3 regions of the Clostridioides sp. ZZV15-6598 genome follow, and region 3 is predicted to be linked to each of the others. Evidence: riboswitches for the same ligand, from Rfam matches in the RefSeq annotation. Region 3 holds a riboswitch; each other region holds the start of a gene.
The links. A riboswitch is a leader RNA that binds a small molecule or an ion and turns the genes downstream of it on or off. The one in region 3 is predicted to bind cyclic di-GMP.

Region 1: another riboswitch for cyclic di-GMP. It lies ahead of flgB (flagellar basal body rod protein FlgB); the one in region 3 lies ahead of KGF50_RS02455 (prepilin-type N-terminal cleavage/methylation domain-containing protein).
Region 2: another riboswitch for cyclic di-GMP. It lies ahead of KGF50_RS01425 (M60 family metallopeptidase); the one in region 3 lies ahead of KGF50_RS02455 (prepilin-type N-terminal cleavage/methylation domain-containing protein).

The regions. Positions count from the first base shown of each region.
Region 1 covers NZ_JAGWCS010000116.1:2,768-9,346, forward strand. Annotated here, with positions in the region: gene KGF50_RS16905 (glycoside hydrolase family 99-like domain-containing protein) at 1-1,979, shown strand, start outside; gene KGF50_RS16910 (glycosyltransferase family protein) at 1,972-2,640, shown strand; cyclic di-GMP riboswitch class I at 2,889-2,977, shown strand; gene flgB (flagellar basal body rod protein FlgB) at 3,386-3,703, shown strand; gene flgC (flagellar basal body rod protein FlgC) at 3,711-4,115, shown strand; gene fliE (flagellar hook-basal body complex protein FliE) at 4,125-4,442, shown strand; gene fliF (flagellar basal-body MS-ring/collar protein FliF) at 4,467-6,017, shown strand; gene fliG (flagellar motor switch protein FliG) at 6,030-6,579, shown strand, end outside.
Region 2 covers NZ_JAGWCS010000004.1:62,766-69,344, forward strand. Annotated here, with positions in the region: gene KGF50_RS01425 (M60 family metallopeptidase) at 1-2,937, opposite strand, end outside; cyclic di-GMP riboswitch class I at 3,060-3,145, opposite strand; gene KGF50_RS01430 (cell wall-binding protein Cwp9) at 3,368-4,771, opposite strand; gene KGF50_RS01435 (cell wall-binding repeat-containing protein) at 5,283-6,579, opposite strand, start outside.
Region 3 covers NZ_JAGWCS010000007.1:32,020-38,598, forward strand. Annotated here, with positions in the region: gene purR (pur operon repressor) at 55-933, shown strand; gene spoVG (septation regulator SpoVG) at 1,089-1,367, shown strand; gene glmU (bifunctional UDP-N-acetylglucosamine diphosphorylase/glucosamine-1-phosphate N-acetyltransferase GlmU) at 1,579-2,958, shown strand; gene KGF50_RS02450 (ribose-phosphate pyrophosphokinase) at 3,053-4,003, shown strand; cyclic di-GMP riboswitch class II at 4,846-4,931, shown strand; gene KGF50_RS02455 (prepilin-type N-terminal cleavage/methylation domain-containing protein) at 5,094-5,606, shown strand; gene KGF50_RS02460 (GspE/PulE family protein) at 5,757-6,579, shown strand, end outside.

The sequences.
Region 1 (6,579 bases), on a different contig from region 3:
GTAAAGATACATTTGTTCATTGTTTTAATAAAATACTTCACGATAGAGATGATGAGTTAAAATATATTAAAGAGATAAATAATGAAAAATTAAATTCAAAATGGAATTTTTATATGAAGAACAGTTCTAAAAATTATTCGGAAATTATGCAGATGATTAAATCACGAAAGAAGGAGTCTATAAATGTATTAGAAATTGGATATGGTTTAGGAGAGGCTCTATTAGAGCTAAAAAATATCTATAGGAATGCTAATACTTATAGAACAAAAATTAATATAAATTCTGGAGAACTTGGAGAAATAGTATTTAATAATTTAATGCGAAACACAGAAGGAATCAATCTGAAAAGTATGTATGGATTCTTTGATTATATTATATTTCCAAATACATTAAACTGTTTAAGAAACCCATGGGATGTATTAAGAAATATATATGAATATCTAAAAGAGGATGGATATATACTAGTCAGTGTGCCAAATATAATGCATATAAGTGTTATTAAAAAACTTATAAATGGGTCATTTTCATATTCAGATTCTGAAGTTTTAGATAAATCATACTTAAGATTTTTTACATTTAAAGAGATACATAAATTATTTAAAGAAACAGGCTATGAAATAGTTGAGATATATTATAGTAAAACAGATATGGAAAGTGAAGAATTACAATTGATTGAAAATCTAAGTGGTTTGCTTACTAAAGATATTAAAGAGGAATACTTTGTAGATAAGTATTTCTTAAAAATAAGCAAAAAAAATAAAAAATGTTTAGAGAATGATATAAATAAGTATAAAATGTACATAGATTATATACATAATAAGAACTCTTTTTCATCAGAATATAGTAAAGATATAAGCTTAGATTATGAATTTAATAAAATAGATAGTAAACTCATAGCATACTATTTACCCCAATTTCACTTAGATGATAACAATAATGAATGGTGGGGTAGAGGAAGTACAGAATGGGATAATGTATCAAGAGCAATTCCACAATATATTGGACATTACCAGCCAAGATTACCTAAGGATCTTGGATTTTACAGTTTAGAATCTATAGATACATTTAAACGTCAAATACAATTGGCAAAAGGAAGTGGTATTTATGGATTTTCAATATACTATTATTTGAGTGGGGATGTAAAATTACTTAGAAAGCCATTAGATATCCTTTTAAATAATAAAGATTTGAAGATACCTTTTTGTTTATATTGGGCGAATGAAGACTGGACAAGAGGGTATAAAAGTGATAATAAGGAGATATTAGTAAAACAATTAGATACAAAAGAGGATTATAAAAATGCTATTTATGATATGAAAAGATACTTAGAGGATGATCGATATATTGAAATAAATAATAAAAAAGTTATAATGATATACAGGCCGTTAAATATTCCTGACCCTATTGAAGTAATTGGTTTTTGGAGGGAATACTGTAAATTAAATAACATTGGGGATATTTACGTAATTGCTACAAAAGAACCTTGGGGTAAAGATAGCTCCTATTATCATCAGTGTGGGTTTGATGCGGTTAACGAATTTAGCCCACATGGAAATATAAGTACTGATTTATCTAAATATAGCATTATAAACAAAGAAATTGATTTTATAAAAGATAATTATGAAGGTAGAGTTTTTGATTATAGAGAATATGTTGAAAAGAGAAACTATATAGACTATGAATGTAATAAAATCTATAAATGTGTTACACCAAGTTGGGATAACACCCCAAGGAAAGCTGAAAAGTCGTGGATATTTGAAGGTTCATCTCCAAAATATTACTACATGTGGCTTAAAGATATTATGACTATGAATAAAAAAAATAGAAACTTAGATGAAGATATAGTTTTTATAAATGCATGGAATGAATGGGGAGAAGGAGCTATACTAGAACCATGTTCTAAATATGGATATGCATATCTTAATTTAACACAAAAAGCTATCAAGGATGTTAGGAGAGAATTCTTTAAATATGAATAATAAGAAAATTTGTTTTATAACAGCAGTTAATAATACATTATCATATATAGAGTGTCTTTTCTATATAAGTAGACTAAAGAGACCTGAAGGGCTTGAAGTAGAAATAATATCTATAAGAGATGCATCATCTATTGCAAGTGCATATAATAATGCTCAGAGTAAATCTGATGCTACCTATAAAGTATATCTACATCAAGATGTTTTTATAATTAATGAAAATTTTATATATGATATTATAAGTATATTTGAAAGTAATAAATCAGTTGGAATGATTGGAGTTTGTGGTACAAAAAAATTATTTTGTGAAAATTATTGGCAAGTTGGAAAAGTATACGAGTCAAGTGTTACAGGAAAAATGTCATTATTAAGCTATGATGAAGTAGAGCAAGAATATGAAGAAGTGCTTGGTATTGATGGTCTAATAATGATAACTCAATATGATTTGAGATGGCGAGAAGATGTATTTGATGGATGGGATTTTTATGACTTATCTCAAAGTATAGAATTTATAAAAAATAAATATAAAGTTGTAATACCAAACCAAAAAAAACCGTGGTGTGTGCATGATTCTGGGTTATTATGTATCTCTGATGAATACTATAAATATAGAAAAATGTTTATTGATATTTATTCTGAGTTTATTGATACTGATAAAGTATAATAGTTTTTTAATATAAAAGCTATTTAAACTAAGATATGTGGGTTAATTATTCCATTCCCGATAAAATATTTAAACTAATAGATTAAATTTTATTGAGAATGGAATAACTGTTTTTGTTCAAATTTTATAAGATTACATTCAAAAATAAACACTATATCATACATTGAAAATTAAATTATAAAATAAAATAGAAGAATATACACAAAAATATATTTAAAAAATTTGTTATTTATTGTATACTTAAGTTAAAACTAAATTGGCAAAACTAGAGAAATTTAGTGACGCAAAGCTATAGGGGCTAAGGTTTGTATATAAACTATGTCAGCCAGTTGCCAAAAAGAGTCCTAAGTATACTATACTGTATACGTAGGATTAGTCGAATTGACTGCCTTTTTGGCGGTCATTTTGTTATGAAAAAATTACTTTATTACAGTAAAAAATATATATAATAACAAATTTTACCAATTTATAATTTAAAATAGAGATAAAGCATATAAAAAAGTTACTATTTTACAAAAAAAGGCAACTTTGCAAAGAAATAATTAAATACATATTAAAATTTTTTTTTATTTTCACTAGAGTTTACTGAGGAAAACTTTGTTTTCTTACTAAAATGATACATTATTATATTAATGTAATAGAAATGCAATTAATTTGGATAAATAAAGAAGTCATTTTTTGTAATATAGCAACTCCGTTTTTAATTAATAAATAGAGTAGATGAATATTTTAAGGAGGAGTGAATATGAATACATATGACATTATAAAAATGGGATTAGATGCAACTAATCTAAGAAGTCAGACAATAGCAAATAATATAGCAAATATAAATACTGAAGGCTATAAGAAACATTATGTAACTTTCGAAGAAACATTAAATGATGCCATGCCTAAAATAGAAGAAAAAACAGATAATTCTAAAGGATTAAGAGTGGATGGTAATAATGTAGACATAGAAGAAGAAAAAGTAAATCAAGCAATGACAACATTACAGTATAATGCTTTGATAGGTTTTGCAAATGGTAAAATAGCAATGACTAAATCAATAATAAGTGGGAGGTAAATAAAAGATGAGTGTGTTCAGTGGAATGGAAATCTCTGCTAGTGGTTTAACAGCAGAAAGTTTGAAAATGGATATCATATCATCAAATGTAGCAAATATAAATGCTACAAGAGGTCCAAATGGAGAAGCATATAGACGAAAAGTAGTTTCATTTGAAGAAAATTATGATAATAAATTAGGTATGTTAGGAGTAAAAGTCACATCTGTTGAAGATGACAAATCACCTCTTAAAGAAGTATATGACCCATCTCACCCAGATGCAAAGCCAAATGGATATGTAGAATATCCTAACGTAAATATATTAGTTGAGATGACAGACTTAATAACTGCTTCACGAGCATATGAGTCTAATATAGATACATTAAATGCTCAGAAGTCTATGATATCAAAAGCACTGGAAATAGGAAAGTAGGGATAATTTATGCCGATTACACAGATTAACAACATAGTGCAAGGTACACAGTTAGATAACTTAATTGGAGGAACTAAACCATTAAATACTAACAATAAAGAAGAAAAAAAGAATTTTGAAGATGTAATAAAGGATACTATAGACAAGGTTAATTTTCAACAAGTGACAGCAGATGATATGAAAGAAAAATTTATAAAAGGCGAAGATGTTTCTATGCATGAAGTTATGTTAAGAGGTCAAGAAGCACAACTATCTATGCAATATTTAATAGAAGTTAGAAATAAGATTCATGATGCATATCAAGAAATGAATAAAGTACAAATTTAGCCTTTTGAACAGGAGTAATAATCAATGATAGCCAGTTTTAAAAATAAGATTAAGGAGCAAGTTGCTAAATCTAGGACAAAAATAGGTTCTCTAAAAAAGGGGACTAAGATAGCATTAGGTATAGGGATTGTTGCTATATGTTTAGCGCTAGTATTTACAGCAATATCTGCAAGCAAAAATAAGTATGCAGTCTTATTTTCAGAACTAGATGTTCAAGATGCTGCAGATATATCAGCAGAATTAGAGTCTAGAAAAATAGATACTAGGGTAAAAGGAAGTACAATTTATGTTCCTAGAACAGAAGTTGATAAGTTGAGGTTAGAGTTAGCTCCAAGTTTAACAAGTGGTTCTAAAGGCTTTGCACTTATGGATGATAGTTCATCAATAGGTCTTACCGATGAAGAATTTCAAATTAAGAAGCAACGAATGATGCAAGGAGAAATAGAAAAAACAATCAAGAGTTTTCCTCAGGTGGAAGATAGTAGAGTACATATAACATTTGGTGAGTCTTCTGTATTTGAGAAGGAGGCTGTTCCAGGAAGCGCAGCTGTTTATTTGATGCTGAAGCCAGGAACTACTTTAGAGAAAAATCAAATAAAATCTGTTATGGCACTTGTATCAGGAAGTGTTACAAATATACCAGAGAAAAATGTTCAAATTATTGATAACAAGATGAACTTATTATCTGAAGGTATCTTAGACGATGAAGAAGTTGATGAAAACAATCAACCAATAAATGGTGCTATTAGTATTGATAAAAATAAGGCATCTGAGCAGGCATTAAATAAACAGTTAGAAAAGTCTATTCTAGACATGTTAGAACCAATATTTGGTACAGGGAAAGTAAAAGCTACAGTAAATGCTGATTTAAGTTTTGATACAGCTGAAAAAACTGAAATAAAAATTGACCCTGATAAAGTTGCTATAAAGGAAACAAGGTCAAAAAATTCATCTAAATCTGCGACAAATAATGTTCAAGGTGTAGATGCTAATATGAATAACCAAGGAAATAAAAATGGTACTAATACAGAAGATAGTTTGGATGAGAGTTTTGAATATGAAACAGGTAAGATTGAAACTCATACTATAGTTGCACCTGGAGAACTTAAAAGATTGACAGCTTCTGTTGCTATAGATGGAAAAATAGCTAAAGGTGTTCAAGCTGATGTGGAAGATATTGTTAATAATGCTATAGGTATGGATGGAGCGAGAGGAGATACTCTTAGTGTTGTTTCAATGGTATTTGACCCTAAAGGTAAGGCAGAAGCTAAGCAAGAAATGGAAGATATTAAAAAAGAAGGATTCAAAAACAATATAATAAAAGCAGTTGTTGGAGTAGTAGCAGTTGTTGCAGTAGGTGTTATTGGATACTTAATATATAAAAAGAGAAGTGAACAAGAAGATATGGATTATGAAGATGAAGTTTATAGTACTAATTCTAATTCTATTGATAAGAAAGACAATCCTCTATTAGGGGATGACCCAGAATTGACATTAGAGGAAGCTGTTAAAATGTATGCAGAAGAAAAACCAGACCAAGTCACAGAGATAATAAAAACTTGGTTAAATGAGTAAGGGGGATAGAAAGTGTCCGCGGAAATTACAAATGTTAATGCGTTTGATTTAAGTGATATAAGTGAAAGTGATAAGAAAGAGAAGGTAGAAGGTGAAGGTTTAAAAAAAGCCGCTGTACTGTTAATGACATTAGGTCCAACTGTGGCTAGTGATATAATAAAAAGTCTACCAGATAAACAAGTTCAAAAAATAGGTTTGGAAATTGCAAATATTTCTTCAATAGCTTCAAAAGAAAGAAGAGAAATATTAAAGGAGTTTGTAGAAATAAATAAAGCGAAAGACTATGTTATAGAAGGCGGTCTTGAATATGCAAAAGAATTGTTAAGTAATGCCTTGGGAAATGCCAAAGCAAGTAAATTACTTGAAGGTATCTCAATAGATACAAGTACAAAACCTTTTAAACATATTATAAAACTAGATGTAAAGAAGATATTAGAAATACTTAGAGATGAAAGTGCACAGACTATAGCTATTTTACTTGCACATATGGATCCTGAAAATGGTGCAGAAGTTTTAGCTTATTTAGATTTTGATTTACAAAATGAGGTAGCTATGAGAATAA
Region 2 (6,579 bases), on a different contig from region 3:
AGTATAGTTTCCACTCTTATCTTTGTATTTTCCTGAAACATTTATATCTTGATTTACAGTTGTTACATCAGCAAGTGCGGCTCTATCGTTATACAAGTCTTGTGCTAGCTTTAATTCTCTATCAATAATTGTCTTATATGGATGATATTCTCCACTCACTTTATCAGGAGTACTAATTCTATCTTTTAATTCCGTTATTTTTTCTTGAGTTACATCTTCTTTTAATTCAACTTGCAAGTCATCTACAAATAGATTTCTTACATCTTTTTCTATACTGTCATACTCATAGAATTTAAGTTCTGATATATTAGCTTTATATGAATAAGAAGAACAAACATTTACTTGTATTTTAGTAGCATTTATTGGTTCCTTTAATCTTACCATTACATATCTATTATTATTTACAGGGTCTGTTTTTGTTTCAAAAGGTACATCCCCTAAATTATGTACTTGACCATTTTCATCCCAGTATTGTATTTCAAAGTCATTAATTGTCTTATCAGAAACATCAAAACGAGGTGTAGCCATAAAAGTATCCATAGTATAAGCTTTATCAAAAGTTATTATTGGACCTCTATTTTTTCCTTCAGCTGCATTATAACTTGGGAATGTCCAGTGTGTTGTAAAATCTCCATCAACCACATTAAATTTATTAAATGGATTTTTGTCACTATATTCACTTTTATCATATCCAGCTGGATAAGTAACATCTACTATATGATTTGTTGGTATCCCAGAACCTGCATCTAACTTAGGAGTATTAATTAGTCTGTAGTTAGGTGTTGTTGGAGCATCCACACTTTCAGTTGTTCCTATATATGTTTTAGACATTCCACTAGTGCCTAAATGATTAGTGGCTGTCATTCTAACTTCATATGTTGTATTATCCTTAAGCCCCTCTATTTTTAAACTTGTTCCACGAATAAGTTTGTCATTATATTTTATCCAAGAGCCATTAGAATTTTTTTCTCTGAAATATAAATCAAAGTCTTTAGCCTGTTTATGATTTTTCCAGCTTACATCAAGAGCCTTAAATCTACCTTTAACACTTATACCTTCTGGCGGTTCTGGTTTTGTATCTGGTACAACTTGAAATTCTATTATACTATCTGGACTAAATTGTATAGGCTTATAATTTGAGTCTACATTTTCTGGAACTCCATCCAAATTTTCTGCTGTTGCATCTTTATATCCACTACTCCAATCTCCATTTAAAGATTGTATGCTAACTCTGTATAATCCATATGCTTGTATATCTCTAACATCTATAGTATTTTTACTAGTTTGTAATTTTTTAGTTGATAATACCTTTCCGCTACTGTCAATCGTATCTAATATAAGTTCGTATGCAGATACATTTACTTCATTATTCCAATAAAAAGATACTTTTTCATTTCCAACCGCAGTACTAGTCGATATTTTATTGATTTTAGGTATATTCATTTCTGGTTTTGGTATTTCTTTATATACATTATTTAAAAATTCAACTTTAGATATTTCTGCAAGGTTTCTATCATTTGCTGTTGTAGCTGTTATTTTTATTGTTATCTTTTTTACTGCTACTTGTTTACCAAGATTTATTACTATATCACTATTTTGGACTTCTGCATATGTCTCTACTGCTGACCTACCATATGTAGATGTTGTAGAACTATCATCTTTGCTGATATTATCTTCTTGCTTTGATGTATCTTTGTCAGAATCAGACTTATCTGTTGATGAATTTTCTTTATCATTATTTTCTTTATCATTTGTATTTGAAGTTGAATCTTCTTTATCATTTTTTCCTTCTTGATTATTGTCTAAGTTACTATCAGATTGGTCTATATTTTCATCTTCATTATTTGTCTCTTCTTGTTCGTTATTTACTTTCTCTTGCTCTTGTTCCTCTTTTAAAGTTTCTACATATTCTTTATTTTCATAAGGAACCTGCTGAACATTACCATCTTTATCTGTAACTTCAACTATTCCTTTTGCTGGAGCATTGCCTTCAGGTGCTTTTATATTTATGACTTCCATATCAAGTGCTTCTGATAAAGCTATATCCATTACTGCTGGTTTTTCTTCTGATATCTCATCACCTGCATTTGCTGGAGATATTTTAACTCCACTATTCTCTCCAATAAATAAATCCTCTACCGTACCTTGAATATTTGTATCACTGTTTTTTTCTAATGTTACTTTACTTGTATCTACTATAGGATTGGTAGATACTATACTCTCTAGGCTTTTTTCATCTTCACTTTGACCTAAATTTTTCTGAACATAGTCCAAGTCGGCAATATCTACCTTTCCATCTCTATTTAAATCATATTCACTTTTATTTGAATTTATATTTTTCAATACATCATCATAATCATTCTTATCCACTTTTCCATCATTATTCACATCGCCCATCAAGAATAATTCATAGTTTAAAGGTTTATTTTTATCATCTACACTTGCTCTATTACTTAATAAAACTCTTTGTGAATAACTTGATATATCAATATCTTTAATTTCCTTACTCTTGAATCCTCCTCCAGAGACTTCTACATTGTATTTTCCAACAGGTAAATTATTAAATACAATATTATAATATGATATATTCTCATCTTTATTTTTTATTTCACTTCTACGTGCAGATAGTTTTTTTATAGTATATTCTATATTATCTGCCCCAATATTTAATGTTCCTGAATCTTTTTCTCCAAGCTTTATTATTCCACTATTATTACTATCATCTTTTAATTCCAATTGTGTATTAGTTATACTTTCTGATTCATTATTTTTTATTGGAAGTGAAAAATTTAAATCTACTTCAAGATTCCCCTTTAACTTCTCTGTAACTGATTTTTCAACTGCCCTTAATTTGCCCTCCAAGATAGGTTCTGCAAAAACATTTAGTGGTGCACTACACATTGACACTGCTAGTACACAAGATATTGCCTTTTTCATGAAACAACAATCCTCCCTCAATAAATTTCTAATTTCTCATGAATTTAAATACTATAGTTTCAGACAATAAAAAAAGACACTCAAAGAGAATCTTAATTATAAAATAAAAAGACTTCACTCTTTTTAGCAACTGGCTGATATGGCTTTAAAAGCTTTAACCCCTATAGTTTTGCGTCATTAGGTTTCCCTAATTTTGCCATTTAATTTTCACTACTTTCTTACCCATTTTATACCATTTTTAAACTTTTTGATACAATTTTTTTACACTAAATTATAAAAAAATAACATTTATATTATTATATTAATATAAATGTTATTTTCTATTATAATTTCATTATTTATATATTACTTTCTCACAGCTATCATTTTATGTATACTTTCATATTGTCTATATTTATATTCTCTAGGATACCTAAATTATAACAAATACTTATTTTTTATATCTTCCATAAAACTCATGTGTTGCATATATGTTCTTATCTCCTGTTATGGCTATTCCAAATCCCATTATTTCATATCCTTTATGTAGCATATTGGTACCTTCTTCAGGATTTGTCTTCCACTCATTAAAAATAAAATTACCTATATCATCTGCATCTCTATTTGTATAAACAGGTTTATCTGGAATTTTATATTTAATTATATTTTCACCTTGAACTGCAACATATCCAGGTTTAATCTCACTCCAATCTAAGTACTTTAGAAAAGTAGAGTATGAGTTTTTCCCATTTATTGTGTGAGATAAAGTATTCTTATTTGCCATTAAATTAGACCAATCATTTGCTAATCCCTCTAATCTACTTGCTACAGATAACTCTTTTACTCCGTTTTCTTTTCTATATTGTCTTATATGAGCATATACTTTTCCCTTTATTCTGTCCTTAAATGTTCTATCATTTGGATTATAATATAGTCCTTGTTGATTTGGAGAAGCTTGATTTATACACTGTTTGATTACATTCTGATTTATCCCTCCAAGTACTGTAAGTTTATCTGCTCCACTTAAAATACTCTTATTGCTACCATTTTCTACTAAGACTACAGGAGCATTTTTTGCTATTGTAGAAGCGACTAATGCATCTGTTAATTGTAGACCTTTGCTTAAGTAAAACTCTTTACTGTTTTTATAAAACTCTTGTATAACTCTCTTATTGGTGTCAAACCTATCTGTTCCACCTAACCTAACAGAATTTGTACTTTTTACCAACTCATCACTTATTATTTCGCTAGAACCAAGTGCATAGCTCTTTAATCCTGTAGTGTCAAATCCTACACTATTTCCATCTGTAAGTATTATAGGCACTCCATCTCTTGCAGCTACTGGCGATGCACTTATTGCATCTGCCTCTCCTGTAATTCCATTAGCTATAATTACTTTATCAATAGGTTTGATTTCTTTGATTTTCTCAGCTATTTTCACACTTGTATCAAATCTATTCTCACCAAATATTCTTTGTACAGCTTTCTTTTTAGAAAGTAATTGATTTTCAATATTTTTACTTATTGTCGATTCTGAACCTATTATATATACAGTGTTTGCTTTGTTTAGTCTTTCCATAGTAGTACTTGGAATTTGATTTTGTTTTGTCATTAAAATAGGCGCATTTAAGGCTCCAGCTAAACCACTTGCACTAAGACCATCTGCCAAGCTATTATCTGAATTAATTAGTATTGCTGTATTATAGCTTTGTTTATCTGCTATTTTTGCTGCTGTCTCATACCTGTCATTACCTTTTATTTGTTCAACTGATGTCAACGCATTTACTATAGGAGTATTTACCATTACTAAAGATAGTGTAAGTCCTATAGCTAATATCTTTCTACTATTCTTCATATTATTATTTACCCCCAATATATTTTTCATATTTTTTTATCAATACTTTTGTCCATTCTCAATAAAAAGTTACAGTTTTGTTACCATATTTTATATATAATACCATAGTTATCCATATAACTCAAACACTATGATTAAAGTTTTTATTCTCCATAAATTCAAAACATTATAACTTATTTTATTTTATTAAGCAATAAATTCAAAATAATATATGTTAATAGGATGTTTAATCATTATAAACAATATCATTTATAATAATTTTTTTATAATATTAATTTTACAGTATTATAATCAAAAAATAAGAAAATAAGATACCTCAAATTAATTCTAAATGAGATACCTTATTTTTATTCTTTTTATTTCATTATTTGTATATATTTTATATTGTAGACATCATATCTTATCTAAGCATCTTGTATAAATGTGCATTATAGACATTATATCTTATCTAAACATCTTGTATAAATGTATATTATCTAAACAAACTTATAACATCAAATTTTATATATTATTAGTTCTTAGTAAATAAGTTTATTTTTTCTGCTATTTTTTCTATAGCATTTTTAGCTATTCCTTCACCTATTTGAACTAACTTAGTAGCATTTTTAAGTCTTAATTCAACTACTTCTTCTTGTGACTTAGAAAGTTCTTCTGTAGTTAATACTATTGGTGCTTTTGAACTAGCTGCAAGTGGTGCTGCTGTAAGTGCATCAACTAATTGTCCATTTCCACCTACATAACCATCTTTTGCAACATATGCTTTAGTTGCTCCTGCATAGTACTTGTTGATTACTTTAGCATTAGTATCTTTTCTGTTTTCTCCAGCTAATCTTTCAACTTTGTTGTTTAAATCTATTTCAACTAATTTATCTTCAACCTCTTTTGATACAGAATTCTCTCCACCAACGATTTCTAATTCTTTTCCTTTTAATAGCTTTTCAGCATCTGAGTCTAATTTGCTATCTGTAACTATTATTGGAGCTCCAAACTGAGCAGCTCTAGCAGATATACTCATCGCATCTGCTTCTCCATTTCCACCTACTACAAATGCAGTTTTGAATGTATCTTTTAATTGTTTTGCTATTTCTAAAGAAGTTTCAAATCTGTCATCTCCAGAAACTCTCTCAACCTTACTTACACCTAATTTAGAAAGTTTTGCTTCAGTCTCTTTTGATATTTTAGATTCCCCACCTACTATATATATTTTCTTAGAAGATAAGTTACTTCCAAGTACTCTTAATATCTCAGCTTCTATTTCTGATGGTAATGAATCTTTTTTAGATAATAATATTGGTGCATTTTTTTGAGATGCAAGCGGTGCTGATGCTAATCCATCAACTATAGCATCTTCTCCAACTAAAATTATTGAATCTGCTTCTCCATCTTTGAATCTTTCCTTACTAACTTCTACTGCTGTTGTAAATCTCGAATCTCCTGATAAAACTTCTACTTTTAATTCTTTTCCATCTTTTACATCAGTTAATACTTTGTGTAAATCTCTAACTAATTTATGGTTTTTACTTGATACATTTATTGTTTCTGGCTTTTCATTTGTCTTACTTAAAACCATATCAAAGCTTGATTTTTCTGGTTTATCTTTATCATCACTATCTTCTTGCTCTTGAGTAAGTATTGCTTCATTCTCAAATGTTAAAGTATATCCATTTTTAACTTTATTAACTATTTCTCTACCTAATGTAGTTAATCTAACTCCATCAAATAAATCTTCTGCTGATATGTCTTGTAAATCTGCATTTTTAACTGTTATTGTATGTAATTCTTTTGATTCTATATCGCTATAACTCTTT
Region 3 (6,579 bases):
TTATGCATTAGTTAGTTTAACGTTATATAAAGGTACTTGTAGGAGGAAATAGTAATGAAATTTAAAAGAACAGAGAGAATTGGAGCAATAGTTAAAATACTATCTGATAATCCAAATAAAATATATACATTAAGTTATTTTACAAATCAATTTAATGCAGCAAAATCAACAATAAGTGAAGATTTATTAGTTGTAAAAAATGTATTTGAAAAACTACATTTAGGGAAAGTTATAACTATCTCAGGTGCAGCGGGAGGAGTAAAATATATACCTAAAACTTCTATAGCAGAAAATGCAGAGTTTTTAATGGAATTATGTGAGAAAATATGTGACACATCTAGAATACTATCTGGTGGTTTTTTATACTTAATTGATTTAATTTATGACCCTACAATAGCTGCTAAGATAGGAAAAATATTTGCTTCAAACATTGAATATGTAGATGCAGATTATGTTGTAACAATGGAAACAAAAGGTATACCTATGGCACTTATGACTGCAAAGGCTATGAATTTACCTCTAGTTATAATAAGAAAAGATATAAAAGTGTCAGAAGGCCCTACCCTTAGTATGACATATGTAAGTGGAAATAATTCGAAGGTTGAGAGTATGAGTTTACCAAGAAAAGCTCTTAAACCAGATAGTAAAGTTATAATTATAGATGATTTCATGAGGGGTGGAGGTACTATAAGAGGAATGGTAGACCTTATGAATGAATTTGGAGCAGAGGTTATAGGTACTGGAGTATTTATATCTACAACAAATCCTTCAGAAAAAATGGTAAAAGATTATATATCACTAATTCAGTTAGATGTTAATGGAGATAAAATAATAGTAGAACCAAACTTAAAAACTTTTAAAGATGAATATAGAAATGAAGATTTAGATGGAGAAAATGATTCAGAATTTGAATTTGAAATAGATGAAGATTAATAAAAAAAATATTTAGAAAAATATGTAAAAATAAAAAGAGGATATCCCTAGTTGTTCATAGAATTACTTAAAAAACAGTTTATATTAATTTATTCCAACAATAATAATTTTAATATAAATTAATTTCTGTCAAAATCAAAGGGGGATATATTGGTATGAAGATAACTGACGTAAGAGTAAGAAAATTAACAGAAGAAGGCAAGATGAAATGTATAGTTTCAATAACTTTTGATAATTTGTTTGTAGTACATGATATAAAAGTTATAGAAGGCCACAATGGGTTATTTATAGCAATGCCTAGCAGAAAAGTAGGCGAAGGAAATTTCAGAGACATAGCTCATCCAATAAATGCAGAAATGAGACAAGTTTTAGAAGATGCAGTTTTACAAGCGTATCATGAAGCATTAGTTCAATGGGAAGTAGCTGCTGAATAACAATAAATATAAAAATGGAGAGAGCCCGAACATTTAGGCTCTTTTTAAATGTAGAATTTGCATTAAAATATGTACTTTTTAGTAAAAAAGTGCTATATTATTAGTGATAATGTATATGTTGTATACAAATTGTTAAATAAATGTATTATAATGTATATTGATTGAGATAATAATACGAATAAAATTAAATTAGATTGAATGGAGTGTATCAATGAACTTTAAAGCTATAATCCTTGCCGCTGGCAAAGGAACAAGAATGAAGTCTAAATACCCAAAAGTTATACATAAAGTATGCGGAAAAGAAATGGTCAACCATATTATAGATGTTTCAAAAAAATCAGGTGTAAAGGATACTGTTGTAATTTTGGGGCATGAAGCGGATGTAGTAAAAGAAAAACTTGCAGAAGAAACTATGATAGCTATGCAAACAGAGCAGCTTGGAACAGGACATGCTGTAAAAATGGCTAAAGAATATATAAATGACGAAGATACAATAGTTGTACTTTGTGGAGACACTCCACTTATAAAGGAAGAAACATTAAAGAAATTATTTGATTTCCATATAGAAAATAAATATCATGCCACAGTTCTTACAACAAAAGTTGGAAATCCAACAGGTTATGGTAGAATAATAAGGGATAAGAGGGGAGACCTTCTTAAAATAGTTGAGCAAAAAGATGCAAATTCAGAAGAAAAAATGATAAGTGAGATAAATTCTGGGATATACTGTTTTAATGGAAAGAGTCTTAGAGAAGCATTAGATTTGTTAAATAATAACAATGCACAAGGTGAATATTATTTAACTGATACTGCTAAAATAATGAGAGATAAGGGCTTAAAAGTTGGAGCATTTGCAGGTTCAACTATTGAAGAACTTATGGGTGTTAACTCAAGAGTGGAATTATCAAAGGCAGAAGAAATTATGAGAAGAAGAATAAATGAATCTCATATGGTAAATGGAGTGACTATAATAGATACTAACTCTACCTATATAGAATCTGATGTTGAGATAGGTAATGATACTATAATATATCCAGGTGTTATGTTACAAGGGAAGACAAGGATAGGTTCAGATTGCATAATTGGAATGAACTCATCTATAACAAACTCAGAAATAGGAAATGGAACAGAGATAAAAAATTCAACTATACTTGATAGTAAAGTTGGAGATAATACTACTGTTGGACCATATGCATATCTAAGACCAAAAACTAACTTAGGAAACAATGTAAAAATAGGTGATTTTGTAGAGGTAAAAAATGCTGTTATAGAAGATGGTTCAAAAGCATCTCATCTTTCTTATATAGGAGATGCACATGTTGGTAAAAATGTAAATATTGGATGTGGAGTAGTATTTGTAAACTACGATGGTAAAAATAAATTTAAGTCAATAGTAAAAGACGATGCGTTTATAGGTTCAAATTCTAATTTAGTTGCACCAGTAGTTGTAGAAGAAAAAGGATATATAGCTACAGGTTCAACAATAACACATGATGTCCCAGATGGAGCTTTAGCGATAGCAAGACAAAGACAAGTTGTTAAAGAAGGATGGGTAGAAAAAAAGAATCAAAAAGATAACCAAGGTAAGTAATTATTTAGTTTATTATTTTGGCTAATAAAATTAGCTTGAAATTATTATAAATTATATTCATTAGGATTTTAAAATTTTCAGGAGGGTTACATAAATGAATACTAGCGGAAGCGAGATTAAAATTATTGCAGGTAATTCATCGAAAGAGTTAGCACAAAAAATAGCTGACTATATAGGTGTATCAGTGCTAGACTGTGAAGTAGGTACATTTAGTGATGGTGAAATATGTGTAAACATGAATGAGACAGTAAGAGGTTGTGATGTGTTTGTAGTACAATCTACTAATAGTCCAGTAAATGATAACTTAATGGAGTTATTAATCTTAATTGATGCATTAAAGAGAGCATCAGCAGGAAGAATAACAGCAGTTATTCCTTACTATGGATATGCAAGACAAGACAGAAAAGCTAAGGCAAGAGATCCAATCACTGCTAAATTAGTTGCAAACTTAATAACTGCTGCTGGAGCAGACAGAGTATTAACAATGGATTTACATGCAGCTCAAATACAAGGATACTTTGATATACCACTAGACCACTTACTAGGTGGAACAATATTAGCAAATTACTTCAATGAAAAGAAAATAGAAGATTTAGTAGTAGTATCTCCAGACTTAGGAAGTGTTACTAGATCAAGAAAATTTGCTAATACTTTAAATGGAGAAGTTCCAATAGCTATAATAGATAAGAGAAGACCAAAAGCTAATGTATGTGAAGTTATGAACTTAATAGGTGATGTTAAAGGTAAAAATGTTATACTATTAGATGATATGATAGATACAGCAGGAACAATAGTTAATGCTGCAAATGCACTTAAAGAGTTTGGAGCAAAAGATGTTTATGCTTGTTGTACTCATGGTGTATTATCAGGACCAGCTATTGAAAGAATTTCTAATTCAGAAATAAGCGAGTTAATAGTTCTTGATACTATACAACTTCCTGAAGAAAAAAGAATAGATAAGATACAGATAAAAACAGTAGCTCCTTTATTTGGAGATGCTATAAGAATGATATTCTCTAATGAATCAGTAAGTAAGTTATTTTAATTAATTAGATTTATAAGAGTTGCTTAAATAAGTTTTTTAAGCAACTCTTTTTTAATATCTAATTTATGTATTATTATAATTTATTGGAGTTGTATGCGTATATGTAAAAGTAAATGTTTCTCGTAAAACATGTAGATAAGTAATTAAAAAGTAAATTTGATAAAAAAAATAAAATTATGAATATTATGAATATAAAAAATATTTGGAAAAAGTATTGAAAAAATTTGAATTATGTAGTATTATGTAAATATAAATTAAAGAAAGAGGTGTTTCCAATGGGAAGGATTGAAGATGAACCCCTAATAATTAATTGATTCAGTCACAATCTAAAGTAAATATAAAAATCTATTGAAAGTTTATTTATAAGAATTGAAAATAGTATCTATTCTATATCTTTAGTGTTTGTGAGAGGGTTCTGGATTATATAAAGTTACTGTAAAAAAAGTAATTTTGCACGATAAGCATACCTATAAATGAAGAGTTTCATTTATATAGTGATTGTGACTGAATCATAACTGCAAGAATATAGAATGTTTATATATAGATGTTTTTAATAAAATACTATATTGTAATAGCTTTTAGCTTTCAAATAAATATTAGCAAAGGATGGAAATGACAATGATAAAACTAAATGAAAATTTATAAATATCTCCTTACGATATATGATAATTGTAGGGAGATGTTTCTTTTTTGTATATTATAATTATTTCTAGAAATTATGTTTGAATATGTTAAAATTTGGTATATATAAATAACATAAACTGTGTTGCTAAAATATGGTAACTATTATATAATATAAGTGGATATATATCTCTATTATGAGTTATATATCATTCTAAATTTAATAAAATAGAAACGTTGATGTATGTTCTGTAATGTGGGCACCTTGGAACATATTGAGTTAGTGGTGCAACCGGCTATGAAATTGTATTTATTTAAAGATACTTTTATTTTCATAGCTTTTTTTGTTCAAAGAAATAGTTATATGTCATAAATAAATCTGGTTAGTACGTGTAAATAATTTTACTTAGATTTTTAACCAGATATATTATAAGTAAGTATTAATTAAAAAAATTGAGGGGGAATAAAAATGAAGTTAAGAAAGAATAAAAAAGGTTTCACTTTAGTGGAATTATTGGTAGTAATTGCAATTATAGGGATATTAGCAGTAGTAGCAGTTCCAGCTTTATTTAGTAATATAAACAAGGCTAAGGTAGCAAGCGTTGAGTCTGATTATAGTTCAGTTAAGAGTGCAGCATTGTCTTATTATTCAGATACAAATAAGATGCCCGCTACAACATCTGTTGGTAATTTAGACAAATTAAAGGAATATATGGATACTCTTCCTGATAAAGCAGATATAGGTGGGGTATATCAATTACTTTTGGTTGATAATAAGTTAGTATTAAAGATAGGTAAAACGAGTGATGGAGCTACATTAACAAAAGCACAATCAAATAAGTTATTGAGTGATTTAGGTTCAAATAAAATATATACAGATGATAAACTAGAAAAACCTTTAGAAAAAGATTCAGAAATAAAAAATGGTGTTCTATATATAGTACTTATAGATAATGCTGAGATGGACTCAGAGACTAAGTAAGGTTCTATATTCATTAAGTAAGATATTATAAATTCAATGAAAGATATAATAAAAAAGACAGGAAGAAAATCTTCCTGTCTTTTTATACTATTTTATTTAATACCCAATCATAAATGATGGTATAATTAAAATAGTAAAGGAGTGAAATCTGTGGCTAAAAAAGTTAGAATAGGAGACAAACTGGTTGAAAAAGGATACATAACAGAAGACCAGCTTAAATGGGCATTATCAGAGCAAAAAAACAGTGGAAAAAGACTAGGAGAATTTCTAGTACAAGAAGGACTTATAGATAGTAACTTATTAATAAGTGTATTAAAAGAACTTTTAGATATAGAAAGTGTATTTTTAGAAGGAACAGAAATAGATACATTAGCTACAAAGATGGTTCCAGAAAATATATGTAAAAGATATACTGTATTTCCATTCAAAATTGATGGAAATAAAATATGTTTAGCCATGTCAGACCCACAAGACAGAGAAGCAGTTCAAGATGTAAGACGTATGTCAGGTAAAGATGTCGAAATATTTATATCGAGTGCAGATGACATAAATAAATCAATAGGTCATGCTTATGCACATTCAGAAATAAATAAAGCAATGACTGAATACAACAAAAACAAGACTGGTGGAATTAGAGAAACAGTAATCCTTGAAGAGGATGTAAATGCTGCTCCAATAGTAAGACTAGTAAATAATATACTAGAAAATGCTGTTAGAATGGAAGCCAGTGATATACATATAGAACAAAGTGAAAATTACATGCGTGTTAGATTTAGAATAGATGGAATGTTAAGAGAATATATGAGGATGAACTCTGCTCCATACAAGGCAGTAATAAGTCGTATAAAAATAATGTCAGATATAAATATATCTGAAAAGAGGATTCCACAAGATGGTAGAATATATTTAAAAGTAGATAATAAACCTATAGATTTTAGGGTTTCTACAATGCCAACCAATAGGGATGAAAAGA